4 regions of the Streptomyces sp. NPDC052910 genome follow, and region 2 is predicted to be linked to each of the others. Evidence: riboswitches for the same ligand, from Rfam matches in the RefSeq annotation. Region 2 holds a riboswitch; each other region holds the start of a gene.
The links. Region 2 has a riboswitch for cyclic di-AMP ahead of ACZ6X9_RS23140 (C40 family peptidase). Riboswitches for the same ligand answer to the same signal wherever they lie in the genome.
Positions count from the first base shown of each region.

Region 1: linked by a shared signal. The riboswitch ahead of ACZ6X9_RS06790 (C40 family peptidase) and the one ahead of ACZ6X9_RS23140 (C40 family peptidase) in region 2 are both predicted to bind cyclic di-AMP.
Region 3: linked by a shared signal. The riboswitch ahead of ACZ6X9_RS30480 (M23 family metallopeptidase) and the one ahead of ACZ6X9_RS23140 (C40 family peptidase) in region 2 are both predicted to bind cyclic di-AMP.
Region 4: linked by a shared signal. The riboswitch ahead of ACZ6X9_RS19660 (transglycosylase family protein) and the one ahead of ACZ6X9_RS23140 (C40 family peptidase) in region 2 are both predicted to bind cyclic di-AMP.

Region 1 is NZ_JBVJJR010000002.1:220,385-224,586, forward strand. Features, by position in the region: gene ACZ6X9_RS06780 (ATP-dependent Clp protease proteolytic subunit) at 108-743, shown strand; gene ACZ6X9_RS06785 (hypothetical protein) at 760-1,104, shown strand; cyclic di-AMP (ydaO/yuaA leader) riboswitch at 1,389-1,581, shown strand; gene ACZ6X9_RS06790 (C40 family peptidase) at 1,586-2,056, shown strand; gene ACZ6X9_RS06795 (ATP-binding protein) at 2,093-2,521, opposite strand; gene ACZ6X9_RS06800 (helix-turn-helix domain-containing protein) at 2,876-3,769, shown strand; gene ACZ6X9_RS06805 (DUF397 domain-containing protein) at 3,807-4,058, shown strand; gene ACZ6X9_RS06810 (8-amino-7-oxononanoate synthase) at 4,178-4,202, opposite strand, start outside.
Region 2 is NZ_JBVJJR010000006.1:296,997-301,198, forward strand. Features, by position in the region: gene ACZ6X9_RS23120 (YchJ family protein) at 1-200, shown strand, start outside; gene ACZ6X9_RS23125 (GNAT family N-acetyltransferase) at 182-697, opposite strand; gene ACZ6X9_RS23130 (DinB family protein) at 901-1,434, shown strand; gene ACZ6X9_RS23135 (DUF1330 domain-containing protein) at 1,696-2,040, shown strand; gene ACZ6X9_RS23140 (C40 family peptidase) at 2,133-2,606, opposite strand; cyclic di-AMP (ydaO/yuaA leader) riboswitch at 2,614-2,764, opposite strand; gene ACZ6X9_RS23145 (endo alpha-1,4 polygalactosaminidase) at 2,945-3,931, opposite strand; gene ACZ6X9_RS23150 (spherulation-specific family 4 protein) at 4,090-4,202, opposite strand, start outside.
Region 3 is NZ_JBVJJR010000012.1:52,490-56,691, reverse strand. Features, by position in the region: gene ACZ6X9_RS30490 (M16 family metallopeptidase) at 1-351, shown strand, start outside; gene ACZ6X9_RS30485 (M16 family metallopeptidase) at 396-1,763, shown strand; cyclic di-AMP (ydaO/yuaA leader) riboswitch at 1,988-2,144, shown strand; gene ACZ6X9_RS30480 (M23 family metallopeptidase) at 2,158-2,964, shown strand; gene ACZ6X9_RS30475 (GntR family transcriptional regulator) at 3,234-3,962, shown strand; gene ACZ6X9_RS30470 (HPr family phosphocarrier protein) at 4,154-4,202, opposite strand, start outside.
Region 4 is NZ_JBVJJR010000005.1:104,379-108,580, forward strand. Features, by position in the region: gene eno (phosphopyruvate hydratase) at 1-1,126, opposite strand, end outside; gene ACZ6X9_RS19660 (transglycosylase family protein) at 1,771-2,511, opposite strand; cyclic di-AMP (ydaO/yuaA leader) riboswitch at 2,516-2,695, opposite strand; gene ACZ6X9_RS19665 (transglycosylase family protein) at 2,956-4,146, opposite strand.

The DNA of each region.
Region 1 (4,202 bases), on a different contig from region 2:
GCCATTCTATCGGCACGTACGTCCTGTACATTTTTTACAGACGGCTCCGCGACCTGCGAGCCGTCCGCCCCCGCACGCCCCCGCGCGTCCGCCCTTGGAGGCCAGCCGTGATCCCGTACACGTCCCGCCACGTCCTGCCGGAGTTCACCGAACGCACCACCGACGGCCGCCGCACGCTCGACCCCTACTCCAAGCTCCTGTCGGAGCGGATCGTGATGCTGGGGACGGCGGTCGACGACACGGCCGCCACGGATGTGATCGCCCAACTGATGCACCTGGAGTACGCGGCGCCCGACCGGGACGTGTCGCTCTACATCAACTCCCCCGGCGGCTCCTTCGCCGCCCTGTGCGCCGTCCACGACACCATGCGCTATCTCTCCTGCGACATCGAGACCGTCTGCCTGGGCCAGGCGGCCCCGGCCGCCGCCCTCCTGCTCGCCGCCGGCACCCCGGGGAAGCGCGCCGTACTCCCGCACGCCCGGGTGCTTCTCGGGCCGCCGTCCCTGCCGGAGCCGGTCCGCGGCACCCCCTCCGATCTGGCCGTCCACGCCGACGAGCTGCTGCGCCGGCGGGCGGTCCAGGCGGAGCTGCTGGCCCGGTACACCGGCCGGGACACCGAGCGGATCCTGGCCGACACCGACCGGGACACGGTCTTCGACGCCCCGGCCGCGGTGGCCTACGGCCTGGCCGACCGGGTCGTCGGTAACCGTGCCGCCTGGCCCGCCGCGCCGGCCGGGCGGTGAGGGCGCCGTGTCGGACGTGACGGACGGGACGGACGGGACGGACGGGACGCGGGGCATCTGGCCCGACCTCCCTCCGCTGCCCGCCCTGACCCGCGCCGAGGGCGAAGTGGTGGACCGGTACCTCGAGGTACTGGATCTCCTCGGCAGGATCAATCCCGCGCGCGTACAGGGCACGTACGGGGGGCTACGAGCCGCGCAGGCGCTGGTGGTCGCGAGCACGGGACTGCGGGACGCCCTGGCGGTCATGTTCGAACGCGGTGAACGGGAGGTGTACACGGGGACAATGGCACGGGCGTTGCGTGTCCTCGGCGGAGAGCGCCGTGCACGCCGGGTGATGTTGCCGCCGCCATCCGCGAGTTGAGAAGCGGAAACGCTTTTCAACTGGATTCCTCCAGACAGCGGACGGGAGCGTAGACGCGGTGCGGTGATCACTCTCAGCGGCCCGCGCACACCGCGCTCGAGTGATCCGCAACCGGCGCAGGTGGCGGCCTCAGCACGCCTTTCCCATGAGGGTCAAACCGCCCTGCGTCCACCCGAATTGCCCACACGTGACGAGGCTCACATAACCGGGGTTCCGCTCGGAAAGCCGGCCGCGACTGCGCCAAGATCCTCGGGACGACAAGCCCCCGCCACACGGCGGGGCGGTCCCGGCGGACGCCGAACCCTGCCGCCGCCGGGGCGGGTCGACGAGGAGTGCATCGGCAGGGATGGAGGACCCAAGCACGGCGGGGCGGTCTTGGCAAACCGCCCCTTGGGGTGAAGCCGCTCAGGCGGCCGGGCATTCTTCGCCTGCCCGAACCCGACAGGCAATCCTTCACAGGCGGCTGACGAAGGGTATGCGCATGGGCGCGCACAAACGTCCCGCAAGGCTGTCCAAAGCCAAGGCCGCATCGGCCCTGACCCTCGCCGCCGTCGGCGTCACGGTTCTGACGCCGGGCGGCACCTCCAAGGCGGAGGCGGCATCCGTCTCGGTCAGGGCGCTGCAGATCGCCGCATCCAAGCAGGGCTCGCCCTACCAGTGGGGCGCCACGGGCCCGTACCGCTTCGACTGCTCAGGGCTGACGCTCTACTCCTTCAAGCGGGCCGGCAAGCAACTGCCGCGCACCGCGGCGGCCCAGTACAACCGCACCCACCACATCCCCCGCTCCGCGCGCGAACGCGGCGACCTGGTGTTCTTCCACTCCGGGCGGGGCGTCTACCACGTCGGGATATACGCCGGGGGCGACAAGATGTGGCACGCCCCCAAGACCGGTTCCGTCGTCCGCCTCGAGCGGATCTGGACGAACAGCGTCTGGTACGGCCGGGTGACCTGAGCCGGCCGGCCGGGGACCGCGCCCCCGGGCCCGCCCTCAGCGCACCGGCACGCCCCACGGAAGGCGGATCCACACCGTCTTGCCGCCCTCGGCGGTCGGTGTGACGGACACCCTGCCGCCGCGCTCCGCGGCGAGCCAGCGGACGATCACCATCCCCCGCCCGTTGTCCTGCTGGACCGCGGCGGGCAGCCGGCGGGGGTGACGAGGGTGACTGTCGGTGACCCCGATGCGCAACTCCTCGTCGCGTTCGAGCAGCACATCCACGGTGAAGGTGGGGGACTGACCGCGGGTGTGCTGCACGGCGTTGGTGGCCAGTTCGGAGACGATCAGCCGCACCGCCTCGGCGGCCTCCGTGTCCCCGGGCAGCCCCCACTCCCCCAGGACGGACGACACATAGCGGCGGGCCGTGGACACCGACGCCGGGGCGCTCGGCAGAGTGACGGACGCTTCCTGGAGATCTGCCATGTCGCTGTCCCTTTCGACCGGGTTCCACCGGACTCCACCGGGTTCCACCGGGGCGGGCTCCCGGAGCGGTGCGCGAGCACACGCGCCGTACAGCGGCGTACACAGGACCGGTCGGGAGAGGCCCACGGGCGGCTCTTCCCGTCAGGGTGCCACTGATAACGCCCGTGATGGGCGCGATCCACCGAGATGTGCATATATCTGTCGCTCGAAGCGGTGAACTCTGCGACGGCAGACCGTATGTGAGCGGATCGATGCTCTATTGACTCAGGGGTACGCATGCGAAGACGTACGGCATCCCCACCCGGCCCGCGCGGGACTGGTGGGACGTACGACGCACGAGGGGAGGGAGCGCCGTTGCGGTACGGACCGGCGGTGCGCCGCCGCAAGCTCGGTGCCGAACTGCGCCGCCAGCGCGAACTGACCGGGATGACCAGCCGGCAGGCCGCGGACGCGGTCGGCTGGCACCAGTCGAAGGTGAGCCGCATCGAGACCGGCAGCAGCGGGGCCAAACCCGCCGACGTGGCCCGGCTGCTGGACGCCTACCGGGTCTCCGACCCCGAACTCCGGGCCTTGCTGGGGGCGTTGTGCGGAGCGGACTCCACGGGTGCGGAGGACGCCGGCTCCGGCTCGCGGCGCGGCTGGTGGTACGCCTACCGTGATCTGCTGCCCTCCGCGTATCTGGACTTCATCAGCCTGGAATCGGAGGCCTCGCGCTCGCGCACCCTGGAGACCACGGTGGTGCCCGGCCTGCTCCAGACCCCGGAGTACGCCCGGGCGGTGACCCGGGCCGCGCTGGGGGACCCGCCCGAGCGGCAGGTCGACGAGCTGGTCCGGGTGCGCATGGCGCGGCAGTCGGTGCTGCGCGGGTCGCGGCCGCTGGAGTTGTGCGCGATCCTGGACGAGGCGGTGCTGCGGCACGAGGTGGGCGGTCCGGAGGTGATGTCGGGGCAGTTGCGGCACCTGCTGGACACCGGGCGGCTGCCTCATGTCCGGTTGCACGTCCTCCCGTTCGCCCGGGGCAATCACATCGGTATCACCGGGCCTTTCGTTATCTTTTCCTTTCCGCGCATCGCCGATCTGGACGTGGTTGTTCTCGACCACTTGACGAGTAGCCTCTACTTGGAGCGGAAAGAAGACCTCAGGGCGTACGGCGCCGCGTTCACCACGCTCCGGGCGCACGCCCTCGCTCACGAAGAGTCCCTGGATTACATCGCGGAGGTCGCGGGAGAGCGCGGCCGCACGCGGTGATCCGCCCCGAACACGCGAGGACGCGCAAGGAGGCGCCATGTCCGCACCACGGCGGTACGTACCTTCTCGTTCGGTTCCGCGCGCGGCCGAGTGGCGGCGCAGCAGCCACAGCACCGGGATGAACAACTGTGTCGAGGCCGCCGTCCTGGCCACCGGCCGTCTCGCCGTGCGCGACTCCAAGCGGCCGGCGGGTCCCCGCGTGGAGGTGGGGCCCGCGGCCTGGAGACCGTTCGTCGGCCTGCTCCGGGCGGCGGGGGACGGCCCGGGCCACGGGTGCGGCACGCGTTGAGGGCACGAGTCAGCGGCACGAGTCGGCGGCACACTCGACGGCACGAGCCCGGCAGCACGCGTCGACGGCCCGGTCCGGCCCCTCCTCCACCGGCGCCCCGGCTCGACCGGCACCCCGGCTCAGTGGCCGCGGGCCGCCGGCGGC
Region 2 (4,202 bases):
CGCCGTCCCTCGACCTGGACCGGAAGATCCACTGGACGGCCCTGGAGATCCTCGCCACCGAAGCGGGCACCGCCTTCCACCAGGAGGGGACGGTCGAGTTCCGCGCCCACTACGTCCTGCGGGGCCACGAGGACACGCAGCACGAACTGGGCCGCTTCGTGCGGGAGAACGGCGCCTGGGTCTACGTGGACGCCGCCTGAAGGCGGTCCGGCTCCCAGTCGGTCTCGTAGAACTTCACCCGCTCGTCCTCCCCCACCAGCCGCATCCCGGCCGCCTTCATGACGTGGTGGGAGGGGACGTTGTCGTGGTCGGCGTCCCCCTTCACCCGGCGGATCCCTCGCGCCCGCGCCGACGCCAGCGCGGCGCGCAGCGCCTCGGAGGCGTACCCCTTGCCGCGCTCGGCGGGCAGCAGCCCGTACCCGACGGTCACAGCCCCCTCCTCGTCGGCCGGCCCATGGAAGTCCAGCCCGCCGACCACCCGCCCGTCCTCCCGCCGCCGTATCTCATAAGCTCCAGGATGCCGCCCGGCCCCCTCCCGCTCCGCCGTCAGAAACCGGAGCGCGGCCTTGACGTCGTCCCCCTCCGGATAACCGGGCACCCAGTGCGGGAGCCGCTCCGGGCGCTCGGCGGCGATGTTCTCCGCCTCGGCGACGGTGAGAGGGTGAAGGATGAGGCGGGCTGTCACGAGATCGTCCATGACCGGATGCGTATCACCCACCGGGGCGGACGGGCATCCGGTTTTCACTCCCCGGGACGCCGCAGGGCGGCACGCAGCGGCCGACGGATCCCCTTCGCAGCGCCCGGATCCACGGGGAACACCTGCCCGCAGTCGCCGAGGTCGTCATGGACCCCCTGCGGGCAACGCAGCATGTCGACCGGATGTCACGTTACGTTCGAGGGATGCAGCAGCCTGCGCCACAGGTCCCGGCCCTCCTCGACGGGCCCGGCGTCGAAGTCTCCGATGCCCGTGAACTCCTCCTCGGGTACCTGGAGTGGTATCGCGAAGCGTTGATGCGGAAGCTCGCCGGGTTGTCCGACTCCCACCTCCGCACGCCGGTGCAGCCGCTGGGCTGGTCACCTCTCGCCCTGGTCCAGCACCTCGGCTGGGTGGAACGCCGTTGGATGCGCTGGGGATTCGCCGCCGAAAACGTCCTCGCGTACCCGCCCGGCGGCGACGAGGAAGAATGGACGATCCATGCCGGCACGCCCACCACGGAGGTCATGGACACCTACCGAGGCGAAGTGGCCGCGACGACCTCGCTGGTCGCGGTTGCGGACCTGGCCGACAAGGCCGGACTCGGCGGTCGCTTCCGGACACCCGACCAGGCTCCCTCCCTCGGGCGGATCCTCTTCCACCTACTCCAGGAGTACGCCCGCCACGTGGGTCAGCTTGATGTGGCAAGAGAGCTCATCGACGGGGCGACAGGGGAGTAACACGCCGGCCCCATCGCTCGGAACACGGGACGACCCGTCACGCGGGTGGGATCGTATATCCCCACGCCAATCCCACCGCCCGCCCACGGATCCGCCGGCCGGGTTTCGGCTTCGGCACCGCCTGGCACCGTTCGGGGCGGTGCGACGGAAAGCCGCCGGAGTCACGCCGGGCATGACCTGCCGGGTAATCGCCCGGCCGCGCGCCGCGCGGCAGGGTGGGGGTCACGACATGCCGCCGAGTCACCCGGTCAGGAGCCGACGATGCCCGCCTACGCCCTCGGTCATTTCCACAGCAGCGTCCCGCACCGGGACGTCGTCACGTACGTCGAGCGGATCCAGGACACTCTCGACCCCTTCGGGGGCCGGTTCGTGGTGCACGGTGGGGAGCCGGACGTCCGTGAGGGGTCGTGGGAGGGGGATCTGGTGCTCATCGAGTTCCCGGACCTGGAGCGGGCCCGGGCGTGGTACGACTCGCCCGCGTACCAGGAGCTGATCCCGCTGCGGACGCCGCATGTCCTGGGGGACGTCCTCCTCGCCGCGGGCGTGCGTTCCGGGTATCACCCGTCGGAGAAGGCGGACGCGATCCGGGCGGCCATGGGCGGCTGAGCGACCGGGGGGACCGGGGGCTGCCGAGGGGACGGGCCGGCGCCGCCGATCGAGCGCCGGCCCGGTGGTGCGACGGGTGGTGCGAGGGGGCGTCAGCGGACGCGGCCGTACCAGACGCTGTTGGCCCAGATCTTCTCCAGGCGGACCTTCTTGCCGGTGCCGGGAGCGTGCCAGATCTTGCCGCCACCCGCGTAGATGCCCACGTGGTAGACGTTGCTGCCGGAGTGGAAGAACACGAGGTCGCCGACGGAGCGGGAGCCGCGCGAGATGTGCCGCGTGGCGTTGTACTGGTCGGCGGCCACGCGGGGCAGCTTCTTGCCGGCCTTCTTGAACGAGTAGAGCGTCAGGCCCGAGCAGTCGAAGCGGTTGGGGCCCGTGGCGCCCCACTGGTACGGGGAGCCGCTCTTGGACGCCGCGACCTTGACGGCCTTGGAGCCGGGGGTGGCCGCCTGGGCGTCACCGGCCATGCCGGGGAGCAGGACGGACGCCGCGACGGTGGCGGCGGTGAGGGCCGATGCGGTTCCGGCCCGGGAGATGAGCGCGGGTATTCGAGGCAGCGCAGACATGCCGAGTAAGCCCTTCGTCATCCGCCTGCGAAAGATGACCTGTCGGGTTCGGGCTGACAAAGTTGCCCGGCCACCATGTGGCTTCACCCCTAGAACCACCGCCATCGTGGTCCGTCTTGCCTGGGTCTCCCGCTCCTGCCGATCCGCGTGTATCCGGTCCGCACCCGGAGCGGCGGCAGGACTCGGCGTCCGCCCGGGTCGCCCGCCTCTGTGACGGGTTCTTGGTTGTTCGGTGCATGATCCTGCACCATCCACCGGCGAAATCCGGTGTCGAAACGGCGTTCTGTGAGGTTCTTCACGCTCGCCGGAAGGTTTGATTCCGGCGGTGTCACCCGCTCTCAGCAGGGACGACGCCAGGAACTGAGACCGAGTTTCTTCTGCATCGAACTGAGCCCCAGATCCTTGGCCCGACCGCAGAACTCCCCGGGTTCCAGCTTGTATTCGACGTGGAACACCGCCTTGCCGCGCTTCACGAACGGCGACAGCTTGTCGCATTCGCCGAACTCGGCGCACTGTTCGTTCACGGCGAAGTCGAAGTCGCCGACGAGCTCCGGGATCTGGTCGAGGTCGTTCTTCAGCCCGACGGACATGCCGCGCTCATGGGCGAGCCGGGCGACCAGGCGGTTGAACGCGAGTTGGTGGGCGGCGGTGAGGGGGAAGCCGGTCTTGTTCCTGAACCCCTCGGTAAGGTCCGGTTCGACGGCGTCGAAGCCCTTCTCGCGGCACATGTCGAAACGTTCCGCCATGATCGGCTCAAGGACGTCGAGCCGCCGGATGTCGAGCCACTTCTCGCCCTTCCAGCCGTCGTTGTCCTCGCCCAGCACCGCCTCCGGGAACTTCTTCGCGTCGGGCCGCCAGTCCTCGTACGCGCCCACGTTGACGTAGCAGACGACCTTGCGGCCGTCGGCGTGCAGCCGTTCCACGGTCGCCGCGTCGTTCTCGAAGCCGTCGATGTCGTAGACGGGGACGTCCACCGAGGTGTCGACCTTCCCGTCGAGCTGCCACTGCCAGCGGGTGCCGGGGCGCGGTTGCCAGCGCGCCCGGCCGCCGTGCGCACCGGACGACGGGGCGGCCTCCGGCGACGACGGTGCGCCGGAGGGCTCACCGGCGGACGGCGTGCCGCCCCCGCCGCGCCGGGGCGCGGCCGACGTCCCGTCCGGGCCGCCGGGGCCCCCGGTTCGGCCGGTGCCGGCGTCGCGGCCGGGCCGGTGCTCCGCCGAGGCGCTCGGAGTCCCGTTCCGGTCCGGTCCGTCGGCCCGGTCCGTGTCCTCCGCGTCCCCCGCGCCCGAGCAGCCGGCGGCGACGAGCAGGGCGGCGGCCGCCAACGCCCCGGCGCCGAGGGCCCGGCGAGGACCCCGGCGCGGGGGGCCGGCCGGTTCCGGCCGGCCGGTTCGGCCACTCCCGGCTTCCCGGCGCCCGGCTTTCAAGCGCCCGGCTTTCACACGTCCGACCGTGGGACGTCCTGCCTTCGGGCGCCCGGCTTTCAGGCGTCCGGTGGTGGTGCGGTCTGCCATGGGTTCTCTCCTCTTCCCGGCACCGCGCAGTGCACTCCGGCGCCGCGCGAACCGGCCGTGCGGGACACGTGACCGGCCCGCT
Region 3 (4,202 bases), on a different contig from region 2:
GCCCTGGAGGGCCCCACCGCCCAGGAGATGGAGCGCGCCCAGGCGCAACTGGAGCGCGAGTGGCTGGACCGGCTGGCCACGGTCAGCGGCCGGGCCGACGAACTGTGCCGCTTCGCCGTCCTCTTCGGCGACCCGCAGCTCGCCCTCACCGCGGTCCGGCGGGTCCTGGAGGTCACGCCGGAGGAGGTGCGGGCCGTCGCCCAGGCGCGGCTGCGCCCCGACAACCGCGCGGTGCTCGTCTACGAGCCGACCGGGGCCCAGACCGCGGGCGCCGACGAGGCCGATGTCATCGACGGTGCCATCGCACAGGAAGCCGACGCCAACGCACAGGAACAGGAGACGGCCCAGTGAGCGAAGCCGCAGTCGTGGGCGCCACCGGCACCGCCGAACCCACCATGCAGTTCCACCCGCGGCCCCGGCCCGGCACGGCCACCCCGTGGAAGTTCCCGGCGCCCGGCCGCGGCCGGCTGCCCAACGGCCTGACGGTGCTGCGCTGCCACCGTCCCGGCCAGCAGGTCGTCGCCGTCGAGGTCAGCCTCGCCGCGCCGCTGGAGGCCGAGCCTGCCGGGCTGGAGGGCGTGGCCACGATCATGGCCCGCGCCTTCTCCGAGGGCACGGACAAGCTCAGCGCCGAGGACTTCACGGCCGAGCTGGAGCGGTGCGGTGCCACCCTGGACGCCCACGCCGACCACCCCGGCGTACGGCTCTCCCTGGAGGTCCCGGCCTCCCGGCTGACCAAGGCACTCGGGCTGCTCGCCGACGCCCTGCGGGCCCCGGCCTTCCCCGACAACGAGGTCGAGCGCCTGGTCCGCAACCGGCTGGACGAGATCCCGCACGAGCTCGCCAACCCGGCCCGCCGGGCCGCCATGGCGCTCTCCGCCGAGCTCTTCCCGGCCGACTCGCGGATGTCCCGGCCCCGGCAGGGCACGGAGGAGTCGGTCGCGCGCATCGACGCGGCCTCCGTGCGGGCCTTCTACGAGGCGCACGTCCGTCCGGCCACCGCCACCGCCGTGATCGTGGGCGACCTCACCGGCGTCGACCTGGACGAGGCCCTGGCCGACACCCTGGGCGCCTGGACGGGCTCCCCGGCCGAGCCGCGGCCCGTCCCGCCCGTCACCGCCGACGACACCGGCCGTGCCGTCATCGTGGACCGCCCCGGCGCCGTCCAGACGCAGTTGCTGATCGGCCGCGTGGGCGCCGACCGGCACGACCGCGTCTGGCCCGCCCAGGTGCTCGGCACGTACTGCCTCGGCGGCACGCTCACCTCGCGCCTGGACCGTGTGCTGCGCGAGGAGAAGGGCTACACCTACGGCGTCCGCTCGTTCGGCCAGGTGCTGCGGTCCGCTCCCGACGGCTCCGGTGCGGCGATGCTCGCCATCAGCGGCTCCGTCGACACCCCCAACACCGGCCCGGCGCTGGCGGACCTGTGGACGGTGCTGCGCACCCTCGCCGCGGAGGGGCTGACCGACGCCGAGCGTGACGTCGCCGTGCAGAACCTGGTGGGTGTCGCCCCGCTCAAGTACGAGACGGCGGCGGCCGTCGCGGGCACGCTGGCCGACCAGGTCGAGCAGTACCTCCCGGACGACTTCCAGGCCCGGATGTACGAACGCCTCGCGGAGACCGGGACGGTGGAGGCCACGGCGGCCGTCGTGAACGCCTTCCCGGCGGACCGCCTGGTCACCGTGCTGGTCGGGGACGCGGCGGAGATCGCGGAGCCCGTCCGGGCGCTGGGCATCGGCGAGGTGACGGTCGTTTCCGCCTGACGGAAGCTCAAGCCTCGGCGTGCGCCCCGGCGCACGCGCGGGGGCGGAGAGGCGCGTGGGTCCTTCGGGAGCCACGCGCCTCCGTTATGCCCGATTTATAGGAGCGGTTGCACCTTTCCTGTGTGGCGTGCGTCACGAAAACGGGGTTCCGTTTGCCGTTCGAATCTGACGGCGATTAGCTTCATGGCGGCAGCCCGTCGGATCGGAGCCGCAACCGCGGCCCCGGGCAGCCATCGCCGAGTCCCCGTACGGCGCGAGCCAGGGGAGCCGGGGAACCACATGTTCCCTGGGGTGAATCGGGCCCCTCTCCGGAGGGAACCGTAGGAGACCTTCCTGCTCCGAACCCGTCAGCTAACCCGGTAGGCGAGAGGGAAGGAAAGGAACAGCCGCAGCCATGGCGTTCACCCGTGCCACCGGGAAGCACCGTCGTCCGAGCCGTGCCGTGCGGGTCGGCGCCAACGTCGCCGGCATAGCCACCCTGAGCGCCGCGGGCGTCGTCGCCGGTGTCGCCGCTCCGGCCTTCGCCGCCTCCCCCGAGGACGCGCCCCGCCCGCAGGACACCGGCCTCACCCAGGCCGTCGTCCTCTCCGACCACGTGGCCGACAACATCAACGAGCAGGCGCAGATGCAGCGCGGCGTCGCCGAGCAGGACGCCGCCACCCAGAAGGCGGAGGCCGCGGCCAAGGAGCAGGCCGCCCTGGTCAAGAAGCGCGCCGACGAGGCCAAGCGCAAGGCCGAGGCCGAGCGCGCCAAGAAGGAGCGGGCGGCCCGCGAGGCGGAGCGCAAGCGCCTTAACACCTTCGTGATGCCGATCGCCGGCTCCTTCGTCTCCACCCAGTACCACGCCTCCAGCGGCCTGTGGTCCTCCGGCAGCCACACCGGCGTCGACTTCCACGCCGACGAGGGCACCAGCGTGCAGGCCGTGGGCGCCGGCACGGTCGTCGAGGCCGGCTTCGGCGGCGCGTACGGCAACAACATCGTCATCAAGCACAACGACGGCACCTACACCCAGTACGGCCACCTGTCGTCGATCGCCGTCAGCGTCGGCCAGACCGTCACCCCCGGCCAGCAGATCGGCCTCTCCGGTTCCACCGGCAACGTGACCGGCCCGCACCTGCACTTCGAGGCCCGCACCGCGCCCACCTACGGCTCGGACATCGACCCGGTCGCGTACCTGCGCTCGCACGGCGTCAACATCTGACCTCCGCCGTCACCTTCCTTCCGCCGAGCCCCGCCCGGACCATGCGTCCCGGAGCGGGGCTTTCGGCCGTCCGGTACGTCACCGGGGAGTCACCCGGCCGTACCGCGTGGCCAAATCATTTCCATGGCGTCCGGGCGGCCATCGGAAACCGCGGGGAATTGCCATAGAGTCGAGCGGATCCTGAAGAAGCGTCCATCGCGTGCGGGCCGTCGCTTTCCGCGGGGTCGTATCGGGGTCGATCCGGAGGTTCGTCCAATGCGGGGACGTTTGTGAACGGCGGGAGTGGCGCGGTTTCCGACAACCGCCGCGTTTCCGCGCAGGCGGTGTGCACGGCCATTCGCGACGACATCGTCTCCGGTGCCTTCCCGCCCGGCACCCGGCTCATCGAGGAACTCCTCGCCCGCCGCTACGGCGTCTCCCGCGTCCCGGTGCGCGAGGCGCTGCGCACGCTGGCCTCCGAGGGCTTCGTGACCACGCGCCGGCACGCGGGCGCCTGTGTCGCCGAGCCGACCGAGCAGGAGGCGGCCGACCTGCTGGAGGTGCGGGCCCTGCTGGAGCCGCTGGGGGCCGCCCGGGCCGCGCAGCGGCGCACCGAGGCGCATCTGAAGGTGTTGCGCGGACTGGTCCGGCTGGGCCGGGAGCGCGCTCGCGGCGGTCAGCCGGGCGAGCTGTGCCCGCTGGGCGACTGGTTCGACGAGACGCTGGCCCAGGCCTCCGGCAGTCCGAGCCTGGCCGCGCTGCTCACCCAGGTGCGACGCAAGATCGCCTGGGTGTACGCGCCCGAGCCGCCCGCCCGGCCCGTGGAGACCTGGGAGACACATGCCGCGCTCGTCGACGCGGTGGTCAGGAGGGACGCGGAACGCGCCCGGGACATCGCCGCCGGGCGGGCCGGGCGGGCGCCCGGCGAATTCCGGTTCTGGCGTCCCGTGCCGGCCGCCCCGGCGCCCCGGGCGGCCGTCCGGAAACGCGCCGTGCACACGGCGGGCGCCGGAATGTGAGGCGCGTCCGCCATTCCGGGCCGGACGGGAATGGCCCGGCGTGGAACACCTGACGTTTTCCGGCCGGAATTCTCCCGCGCGGGGGGAAACACACGACGGGGCCGCGGCGGCCGGTTCTCCGGCCGCCACGGCCCCGCTCGCGTGCCGCGGGGAGCCTCCCCGGAAACCGGGAGGCTCCCCGCGGCGAGGGCTCAGACGGTCTCCGGGAGCTCCTCGAGCCCCTCGGCGACCAGCTTGGCC
Region 4 (4,202 bases), on a different contig from region 2:
GGTCGGCGATGGTGACGTCCTCGGTCTCGCCGGAACGGTGGGACATCATGCACTTGAAGCCGTTGCGCTGGGCCAGCTCGACGGCGTCCAGGGTCTCGGTCAGCGAACCGATCTGGTTGACCTTGACCAGCAGGGCGTTGGCGGCGCCCTCCTCGATGCCGCGGGCGAGGCGCTCGGGGTTGGTGACGAACAGGTCGTCACCGACGAGCTGGACCGCGTCGCCGAGGCGCTCGGTGATGGTCTTCCAGCCGTCCCAGTCGTCCTCGAACAGCGGGTCCTCGATGGAGACCAGCGGGTACGCCTCGACGAGCTCGGCGTAGTAGTCGGTCATCTCGGCGGCGGTGCGGCTCTTGCCCTCGAAGGTGTAGACGCCGTCCTTGTAGAACTCGGAGGCGGCCACGTCGAGCGCGAGCGCGATGTCCTGGCCGGGGGTGTAACCGGCCTGCTTGATGGCCTCGAGGATGAGGTCGAGGGCCTCGCGGTTGGAGCCGAGGTTCGGGGCGAAGCCGCCCTCGTCGCCCAGGCCGGTGGACAGGCCCTTGGCCTTCAGCACGGCCTTGAGGGTGTGGTAGACCTCGGTGCCCCAGCGCAGCGCCTCGGAGAAGGACTCGGCGCCGATCGGCGCGATCATGAACTCCTGGATGTCCACGTTGGAGTCGGCGTGCGAGCCGCCGTTCAGGATGTTCATCATCGGAACGGGCAGCAGGTGCGCGTTCGGGCCGCCGAGGTAGCGGAAGAGGGGGAGGTCCGAGGCCTCGGAGGCGGCGTGCGCGACGGCCAGGGAGACGCCCAGGATGGCGTTGGCGCCCAGGGAGCCCTTGTTGTCGGTGGCGTCCAGGTCGAACATGGCCTGGTCGATCAGGCGCTGCTCGGTGGCGTCGTAGCCGACGAGCTCCGGGCCGATCTGCTCGATGACGGCCAGCACGGCCTTCTCGACGCCCTTGCCCAGGTAGCGGTTCTTGTCCCCGTCACGGAGCTCGATGGCCTCGAAAGCACCGGTCGAGGCGCCGGACGGCACCGCGGCGCGGCCGGTGGAGCCGTCGTCGAGGCCGACCTCGACCTCGACCGTGGGGTTGCCTCGCGAGTCGAGGATCTCGCGAGCTACGACGACGTCGATGGACGGCACGAGGGTCTCCTTCGTGTGTGTCTGGGTACTCCAGCGTTCTGCAGCACGAGCCTAACGGGCGCCGGAGGGTCCACCCGCCCCCGGAGCGCCACCCCGCCGGAAAAATGGCACAAACGCCGAGATCAAGGGACGAATGGGCGGGGTGTTCGCTCAACGGGGAACCGGCGGGGGAAACGGGGACGCGCCGTACGGGGGCCGGGATGCGCCGCACAGGGAGCCGGACGTGCCGGACGGGGAGCCGGGCGAGGGGCCGTTCGTCCGCGACCCGGGCCGGTCTCGAGACGTGATGCCGGCCGCGCGACGTGGCGCCGGCCGCGCGCCGGTTGCATGCCGACCATCTGCCGACCGTGCGCGGAAACGGCGGAGCCCCGCTCTGATGCGGCCCGGGGGGGGATCGGTCGCATCGGAGCGGGGCGGTTCCGCTGGGCCCGGGAACGGCGTTCCGGGCCGGTGGTACGGAGGCTGGGGTACGGGTGGGTGCCGCGGTACGGGCGGTGGTGCGCACCGCCCGCGGCCGCGAGAACCCCGGCCGCGAGGCCCGATCGGGAGGCCCGATCGCGAGGCCCGGCCGCGTACGACGACGCGGCACGGGCCACAGCCACGGCTCGCGGCCCTGACTCCCGGCCCCGGAATGCGCCTCGGCCTTAGCTGAGGTGCAGCTTCTGGCCGGGGAAGATGAGGTCGGCGCTGTCCACGACGTCCTTGTTGCGGTCGTAGAGCTTCTCCCAGCCGCCCTTGACCTTCTTGGCCTCGGCGATCTTGGCGAGGGTGTCGCCTTCCTTCACCTCGTACTCGCCGTCACCGATCTTGACGGTCTTCGGCGCGGCGTGCTTCGGCGCGGCCGGCTTGGCGGCCGGGGCGGCCGGGGCCTCCTCGGCCTCCCGCTGCGGGGCGGCGTGCTTCGGCGCGGCCTTGCGCTCGCTGCGGTCGGCGTGGCTCTGGCCGGTCGAACGCTGGCCCGAGGCCGACTTGGAGACGACCTTGCCGGAGCCGGAGCCGTCGACCTGCGGGGAGCCGCCACCGCGGGTCAGGCCGCCCTCACCGGCGCAGCCCCAGGCTCCGGGGCCCTGGGCGGCGAGCAGCTTCTCGGCGACCAGGATCTGCTGGCCCTTGCTGGCCAGGTCGGCGCGCGGCGCGTACTGGGTGCCGCCCATGGCCGCCCACGAGGACTGCGAGAACTGCAGGCCGCCGTAGTAGCCGTTGCCGGTGTTGATCGACCAGTTGCCGCCGGACTCGCACTGGGCCACACGGTCCCAGGTCTCCACGGAGGCGGCGTGGGCGGACGTGGCCATCATCAGCGGGGCGGCGACTGCGGCGCCGGTGACACCCGCGAGCGTGGCGATGCGGACGGCCTTGTTCGGACGACGGTGCTTGCCCTTGGACATGACTCGGTTTCCTCACCGGCGCCTACGAGGTGAGCTGTCGGGTTCGGGCGTGAGTTGCCCGGCCCGGTGGCTTGCGCTCACCAGGCTTCACCCCAAGCCGTACCGGTACGTCGGTCGTTGACCGATGAACCGTTCCGGCGACCTACCGTGGTTCCCCCGCTCCTGCCTACGGCGCTTGCGCGACGACTCCCCCGGCCGCCGGCAGGATTCGGCGTGACGACCGTGGTGCTCGCGATGGCGAGCGATGACGACGTTAAGCACAGACGGCCTATGGGTTCAAACCCTCCTTTTCAGCCACCGCCTGCTCCCCCCACCCCGGGGAACTCACCGTTTCCGCAGGTGGGAATGGTTTCTCGGGATTCTGACGAGCCGTCTCCGCGCCGATGTCAACGAGACCCATGTCTCACTTTCCTCCGGAACGGACATTCGACGCGAACTCCCCCGCTACTTCTTCAGTTCGAGCTGCTGACCGGGGTGAATCAGGTCGGGATCGCCCCCCACGACCTTTTTGTTGTCCTGGTACACGCGGTGCCAGCCGCCCTCGACCCGGTGCTCCTGGGCGATCTCTGACAGGTTGTCACCGGGGCGCACGGTGTAGTCGTGAACGGCTGTCGCGTCGGCGCGCCCGCGCTCGGCGCCGCGCGACGCGCGCTCGCCACCGGAACCGGACGGCTCCGCGCGGTGCTTGCCCGCGCCGGAGCCCGCCCGCTCATCGAGCGTTCCTGACACGGACGTTCCGGCGCCCTGGCCGGAGTCCCGGCCGGCCTCGGAACCGCTCTCGCGGCCGGCCTTCGCGTCGGTCGCCGAGTCGGCGGACGCCGCGTCGGACGAGCCGTCCGCCCCGCCGCCGTCCGGCTTGCGGTGCTTGCCGCCGGCGGACGAGCCGGTGGACGTGTCGCGGTCCTCACCGGAGGGCTTCTCCGGCTGCCCCGGCTTCCCGGAGGCATCGGTGGTGCCGGTGCCGTGCTCGCCGGCCTTCTCGCCCGTATTGCCCTTGTCGGCCTTGTCGGTCGACCGGTTGGCGTCGGAGGCGGCGTCCTTTCCTGAGGAACCGCCCTTGCCGGAGGAGCCGCCCTTCCCGGTGGAGGCGCCCGTCGACGTCTCACCGGCCTTCCCGTCGGCCCTGTCACCGGCCTTGTCGGACGATGTGTCCCGCGTCCGGCCGGAGTCGGACCGTCCGGACGTTCCGGAACCCGACGCGTGCGACGAACCCTCGACGGCGTCGTGCGGCATGCCCGGGTTCACCTCGGGCGCCCGGCCGTCCTTGGCCAGGTCGGACTTGACCGCGCAGGCGGGCCAGGCGTACGGGCCGCGGGCGTCGAGGATGCGCTGGGCGACGGCGATCTGCTGGGCGCGGCTGGCCTGGTCGGGGCGCGGCGCGTACTCCGTTCCGCCGTACTGCTCCCACATCTCGGGGGTGAGCTGCAGTCCGCCGTAGAACCCGTTGCCCGTGTCCGCGCTCCACAGGCCGCCGCTCTCGCACTGGGCGACGCGGTCCCAGGTGGGGGCGTCCGCGGCGTCGGCCGTGGTGGCACCGAGCAGGGGCATGGCGATCCCGGCGCCCGTCACGCCCGCGGCGACGACCACGGCGGGCAGTTGACGGGGACGGCGATGTCGGCCTTTCCCGGAGAGCATGCGATCACCTCTCATCTAGCTGCCGACCGGCTGCCGACGGCTGCCGATCGTGTGGC